2 regions of the Bacillus sp. MUM 13 genome follow, and region 2 is predicted to be linked to the other one. Evidence: riboswitches for the same ligand, from Rfam matches in the RefSeq annotation. Region 2 holds a riboswitch; the other holds the start of a gene.

What was found. A riboswitch is a leader RNA that binds a small molecule or an ion and turns the genes downstream of it on or off. The one in region 2 is predicted to bind glycine.
Region 1: it holds a riboswitch for glycine, as region 2 does, so the genes downstream of both, gcvT (glycine cleavage system aminomethyltransferase GcvT) here and BIV59_RS01260 (amino acid permease) in region 2, are expected to answer to the same signal.

Annotation. Positions count from the first base shown of each region.
Region 1 is NZ_MLYQ01000013.1:50,868-54,476, reverse strand. Features, by position in the region: gene gcvPA (aminomethyl-transferring glycine dehydrogenase subunit GcvPA) at 1-655, opposite strand, end outside; gene gcvT (glycine cleavage system aminomethyltransferase GcvT) at 673-1,779, opposite strand; glycine riboswitch at 1,898-1,975, opposite strand; glycine riboswitch at 1,979-2,067, opposite strand; gene BIV59_RS04725 (DEAD/DEAH box helicase) at 2,336-3,609, shown strand, end outside.
Region 2 is NZ_MLYQ01000002.1:56,721-60,329, reverse strand. Features, by position in the region: gene ypfJ (KPN_02809 family neutral zinc metallopeptidase) at 1-402, opposite strand, end outside; gene BIV59_RS01260 (amino acid permease) at 634-1,986, opposite strand; glycine riboswitch at 2,172-2,251, opposite strand; gene BIV59_RS01255 (M20 peptidase aminoacylase family protein) at 2,772-3,609, shown strand, end outside.

The DNA of each region.
Region 1 (3,609 bases), on a different contig from region 2:
GGCCGAAGAAATTCGGATACTGCACGATAACTCCTGCAATATCATCCGCCATCTGCTCTTTTAATGCCTCAAGGTCGGTGATTCCGTCACTGAAAGGAATTTCAATGACCTCCACATTCTGGCCTTTTGCGTATGATTTGACCACTTCCCGTGACTCAGGGTGCACAGCACTGGAAAGAAGGATTTTCTTTCTTTTCGTATGCCCGGTGCTTAACATCGCCGCTTCGGCAAGAGCGGTGCCGCCATCGTACATGGAGGAATTGGCAACATCCATTCCCGTCAGCTCACAGATCATGGTCTGGAACTCAAAAATGGCCTGCAGCTCTCCCTGTGAGATTTCCGGCTGGTATGGTGTATATGCTGTATAAAACTCTGAACGTGAAATAACATGATCAACGATAATAGGAGCATAATGATCATAAACACCTGCACCAAGAAATGATGCATAGCTTTTTGTGTCGGCATTTTTCGAAGCCATTCTTGTAAGCTCTTTAATGAGAGATGATTCGGCTTTGGCCGGTTTGATGTTATATTCACCCTGGAAACGGACTTTTTCCGGTATGTCGCTGAAAAGCTCATCAACGGCTGAAACACCGATTTCAGCCAGCATTTCTTTTTTGTCTTGCTCTGTCATCGGCAGATAGCGATGCGTCATGTATCATTCATTCCCCTCTATTTTCTCGGTTTTTTATAAAAAGGTGTCGCTATGACTTTAGCTTTTAATCTTTTTGACCTGATTTCGACTTCCACTTCTGTGCCAATTTCAGTGAACTCCCTTTTTAATAGGGCAAGTCCCACATTTTTCTTCAGTGTCGGAGACTGGGTGCCTGTAGTGATCTCACCAATCTGCTCTCCCCCGGAAAATACAGGGTAGCCATGGCGCGGAATCCCTCTGTCTATCATTTCAATTCCAGCGCTTCTTCTTGGGGCTCCTTCTTCTTTTTGCTTCTTTAAAACAGATTTCCCGTAGAAATCTGCCTCTTTATCGGTTTTGACAGCAAAGCCGATTCCCGCTTCAATCGGAGTGATATCAGCTGTAAGCTCCTGTCCATATAGAGCAAGATTGGCTTCAAACCGGAGCGTATCCCGGGCTCCAAGCCCAATAGGAAGGATGCCTTCCTCCTTGCCTGCAGCAAGGATCTCCCGCCAAAGAGCTGGACCGGATGCACTTTCACAGTAAATTTCAAATCCGTCCTCGCCTGTATAGCCCGTTCTTGAAACCAGGGCTGTGATTCCGTTCAAGTCAACATCTTCCTTGAATTTAAAAAACCCTATTTCACTCAAATCAGTATTTTTAGATAATTTTTGAAGCACGGTTTCCGCTGCCGGGCCCTGAAGTGCAAGCTGGGCATAATGGGAAGAAACATTTGTCAATTCAACATTCTCTATTTTGCTTGCCTGAAGCCAATCAAAATCTTTATCGATATTAGCAGCATTGACTACCAGAAGATATTCTTCATCCGATTTTTTATATACGATCAAATCATCAACAGTTCCGCCATTTTCATAGCACATGGCCGTATATTGGGCTCCGCCGGGCTGCAGCTTCAGGATATCATTTGTCAGCATCTTCTGAAGAAATTCAATGCTTCCGGGTCCCTTCACTTCAAATTCACCCATATGAGATACATCGAATAGTCCTGCTTTGGTACGGACGGTTTCATGCTCTTCTTTTATTCCGGAAAACTGGACAGGCAATTCCCACCCGCCAAAATCAATCGTTTTGCCCCCGCTCTCACGGTACACTTCGAATAATGGTGTTCTTTTTAATTCTGTCAAAATGCTGCCTCCTTAAAAATAAGATTAAAAATCTTTCTTTTGCGGCTCATACAACGTTTCAGCTTTCTTAGAAAAAAGGGCATAAAAAAGGACAGAGCTGCCCTCTTTGGGCATAATTCTCTGTCCTGAAACCTGAAAGTTTACCTTTAGTAGGCTTTCCCCTTTGGTGGTCCCGTAACGCGGACTCTCTCCAGAGCTGCGTCCAGCAAGAGTTCTTTTGCCTGAGAGATTCGCTGTTAAGCTTGCTCCTTCGGCGCTGCGCCATGCAGTCTCTCCCCATGCCTTCATCCGCTTATATTTTAAAGACCCATTGTACATACTATGAGAAAACCAGCAATCCAATCATTTAGAAACTGCAGGTATGTTTTCTGCCAGTATGAAAATTTGTAAAACTCAAATTCTATTCCCATCCTACCATTAAGAATGTTTTTTCCGCAATAACTTTTATCTTGAAAACGCAAACAACTTACTAATTTTATTTTTCAACCTTCTAATGTTCGTGTTTAGCTCAATTTTATAGATATCTCATTATTCATTCTGCTTAGGGGGCAAGACCATGAAGATTGAAATAAGCTTCGATCAAGACTGGGGAGAAGAGTTTTTACAAAAGATTGAAAAAGACGGGCCATGGGCGAACTGGGACTTGTATAAACTGGCCGCAGATATCGAAAGGCGGCTCGTTGTCCCGGATTTTGAAGGTCTGCAGGCGCCAAAGCATCTGCCGCAATTAGTCCCGCTTCCCCATCAGCTTGAGGCAGCAAAACAGGTAGTGGAAGAAATGAATGGCAAAGCGATCCTTGCCGATGAGGTAGGGCTTGGAAAGACGATTGAAGCAGGGCTTATATTAAAGGAATACATGATCCGCGGCCTGGTTAAAAAAGTCCTGATTCTTGTACCCGCTTCCCTTGTCAGCCAATGGGCGTTTGAACTGAATACCAAGTTCCACATTCCTGCAGTTGCCCAGAAAAAAAGCTATGTGTGGGAAGCCTGTGATTGTGTGGTGTCTTCGATCGATACGGCAAAGCGAGATCCGCACCGCGACATCATCTTTCAGCAGGAATACGATATGATCATTATTGATGAAGCACATAAACTCAAGAACAATAAAACTAAAAACTATGAGTTTGCACAGAATTTGAAGAAGAAGTTTTGCCTGCTTCTGACGGCAACACCGATTCAGAATAAACCCGAGGAAATCTTTCATCTTGTTTCCCTCCTGAAGCCGGGCCACCTGGGCAATGCCGCCCTGTTTGCCGAGAAATATAAAGGCAAAGGCAGAAGCCTGAATGATGATGAACATCTGAAAGAACTGGTAAATACCGTCATGATTCGAAACCGCCGGGCCGATACCGGCATCGAGTGGACCAAAAGGATTGTGGAAACCATCATCATCGAGCTGTCGCCTACAGAGCGTGCCCTATATGATGGAGTCACGAATTTCAAGCCGGACTCAGGAGAAAAAACCGGAAGTGCCTTTTCGTCGCTCACATTGCAAAGAGAAGCGTGCAGCAGCCGGGAAGCGGTTTTTTATACATTAAAGAAGATGAAAGGCAAATATGAAAATCCTCCGGAGGAATTTTCAGCAAGACTTGATCATTTATTCACACTGGTGAATGAAACAGAACGGAACTCCAAGGCTGAGAAGGCACTGGAGCTGATACAGAAAATTAATGATAAAGTGATCATTTTCACTGAATACCGGGCAACACAGCTTTATCTTCAGTGGTATCTGCAGCAGCATGGCATCAATTCGGTTCCCTTCAGGGGCGGCTTCAAACGAGGCAAAAAGGATTGGATGCGCGAGCTCTTCCAAAACCGGACACAGGTGTT
Region 2 (3,609 bases):
AATATATAGCTTCTGGTCACCCGGACAATAAAAAGGTCCTACCGCTGATCCGGCTGTGCCGCAAGCAGAATCTACACTTCCGGAATACAGAACAAGCGTCGGTTTTTTGTAGGTTAGACCTTCTTTCTTGAATACATCTGTCCAGACATCCTCTGTATCTGCGAGAACTACAGATACAAACTGTGAAAGCTCCTTCTCCTGTGCGCTTTCCTCATACGGTGCATTTGTCCCGGATGCTGGAGCATTCGTCATGCCGTTTAGCAGATCACTTGGATTTCCCCCAAGCAAGGTCACAAGAAGCAAAATGACAATTCCGCCGATTCCGCCGCCAACGAGCGTTTTTCCGCCCATCCCTCTTCTATCTTCAACGTTGGAGCTTTCTCGTCTCCCTTTCCATTTCATGATATTTCCTCCTCATACACGATTCACAATAAATGAATGAAAAATTGCGCGTCTTCCCTTAGTCTTATACCCGCGATTAACCAGTTTATTTAGCTTTCGAAAAAATTCTTTTACATAAGGCGCTGTCCTTGCCCGTCCCGCGTAAGGATTCTCTTCCCAGTCACCGCAAAAAAGCTGAACCATAGGAAAAAACTCCTTTTGGTTCAGCTTTTTCTTTAGAGACGCGCCATCTCACTGGATATTTTTTCCAGATTTTCTAGATACATATACGATAATTAAGAACACAAACCATAAAGGCGTCAGCAATACAGGCAGGCGTGTTGCTTCAGCAAACAGCATGATGATTAATATGCAAATAAACAATAGTAGAATAACGTAATTAATAATAGGAGTAAAGGGTGCTTTGAAGCTTGATTTCTTCCTTAAATCCGGACTTTTTCTGCTGTACCTTATATGAGAAATCAAAATGATGCTCCACACCCAAATGAAGCAGATAGCACTAATGGTTGTCACAATGCCAAAGGCTTCGCCAGGTATAAGCTTGCTCAAAAGGGCCCCGGCGGAGAGAACAGCTGCTGAAGTATATAGAGCGCGGCTGGGCACATGGTTTTTATTCAATTTAGCCAGTTTAGCAGGGCCGGCGTTATGCCGGCTTAAATTATATAAAATCCTGCTCGTTGAAAACAATCCGCTGTTAAAGGCCGAGGCAGCTGAGGTTAATACGACGAAATTAATGATTCCGGCAGCAACAGGAATGCCCACTAAACTGAACGTTTTTACAAAAGGGCTATTGTCTGCAGACAATTGGTTCCACGGGTTGATGCATAAAAGAATAATCAATGCTCCTACATAGAAAAAGAGAATTCTCAGCGGAATTTTGTTAATGGCTGAAGGGATATTTTTTTTGGGATCTGCTGTTTCTGCTGCAGAAACACCGATTAATTCGACCCCGACAAATGCAAACACGGCCATCTGAAAGGAAAGCAGGAATCCGGATATCCCATGCGGAAATATTCCTCCGAAATTCCACAGATTTCCCGCGGAAACCGTTCCTGCATCTGTTTTGAATCCAATAAAAAGCAAAACGATCCCGATAATAATTAAAGCAAGAATGGTAATCACCTTGATTAAGGCAAACCAAAACTCCAATTCGCCAAAAAGCTTAACAGTCAGCAGATTAAGCCCCAATAAAACGACTAAACAGACGACAGCAGGAACCCATTGCGGAATATGAAACCAGTATTGTACATACACGCCAACCGCTATCATGTCAGCCATAGCCGTCATGATCCAGCAAAACCAATAGGTCCATCCTGTCACAAACCCAGCCCACGGACCGATATACTCTTCGGCAAAATCCGTAAAGGACTGATATCCGGCATTAGACAGAAGCAGTTCTCCCAGTGCCCTCATAACGAAGAACAATGCAATCCCTACGATGAGATAGGCCAATACAATCGAGGGACCAGCTAATTGTATCGCTTTCCCTGAGCCAAGAAATAAACCGGTCCCTATCGTGCCGCCAATTGCAATCAGCTGTACATGCCTATTTTTCAGATCTCTCTTTAACTCCTGCTGTTCCATCCTGCATTCCCCCGTTTATATTCAGTAAAAAAAGCTGTTTCAAACTTGCCTGACACACTCACTGATAACACCATTCCAACTGCACTGCAAAGACAATAAAAAAAGAGACTGGAGTTCTCCAATCTCATCGCACAGAATAATAAATGTTTTTTTATTATCTTAAAGAAAATAAAAAATTTACGGTTTATTAAACTTCTGTTCTTTTGCCTGAGATAGTGAACCCTTCGGCGCCGCAAACATGTGCGGTCTCTCCAGAAACTGCTCCTGCTGAAGTCTGATCCCCAGCAATCATAGCTTGTTAACTATTTAATTATAATTTCACATTCTATCAATATTTGTCAGACAGAACAAGGATAATTAGCTGGATGTAATAGAAAATGCATGCAAAGAATATCCATCTGTGCAAATTAACCTTCACAGTTTGGAAAAATAACCAGATTTAAGGCTATCTTGTTCTAGGGAAATTATGTAAGGAAGTTCCTCGCGTTTTTCACTGAAGCTAAAATTTTTTCCCAGGCACACCGTCGCTGATATAAAGCCCGCCATACTTTCAATAAATTGTTTTCATTGATTCATATTGAAACAAAGCAGATCATTCACTAATATGTATAATTATAGTATTCTAAAAATTTTTTCTTTTGTGAGGGTCTGTCTAAATTCCTAAAAATCCATACTCGATAACGGGCCTGTATCCTTTTCCCCATTACATTCAATTCTTCTTCATATCGCTCAAAAGACTTAATACATCATTAGTATGACATTAAGTAAAGAAAGGAATGGAACATTTGAATTCAAAATCACAGCCATTAACAGATCTATTTAAAAAGAAAGTCTATGAAACTTTCAGCCATCTTCATAAAAACCCGGAGCTTAGCTGGGAAGAGTGGAAAACTACAGAATATATTGAGTGCATTTTAAAGGATGCAGGCTGCCATAGGGTAACCACATTTGACGACTGTACAGGTGTGATTGGAGACATGGGGAATTTCAGCGGAAACTGTCCAATCATTGCCATCCGGGCAGATATGGATGCCCTATACCAGGAAGTAAACGGTAAAATGCAGGCCAATCACTCCTGCGGGCATGATGCCCATATGACACTGGTATTAGGCGTTTTATGGAGCCTGCAGCATAATGAACATCTGAAGAAACAAATAGGTGTACGTTTTATTTTCCAGCCTGCAGAAGAGGTGGGAGCAGGCGCCCTGAAGCTGGCTGGAAAGGGAGTTGTTGCTGATGCGGATTACTTATATGGAGTCCATCTCCGGCCGATACAGGAGCTTGCAGCAGGCTATGCGGCTCCTGCCATTCTGCACAGTGCGACACGTTCCATCGAGTTTGAAATCCATGGTGAAGATGCCCATGGCGCAAGGCCGCATCTCACACAAAGCGCCATTGAAATTGGCGCCTATATTATGAATGCGATTCACTCTCTGTATTTTGACCCCAATATTCCGCATTCCGCGAAAGTGACACGATTTATCTCAGGAGGAAGGAATACAAATATTATTCCCGGGAAAGCTTCCCTGGCCATTGATATGAGGGCACAAACAAATGAACTTATGGAAAAACTCCATAACCGTGTGCTTGATGTTATCCATAATGCACAAGAAATTTATAAAA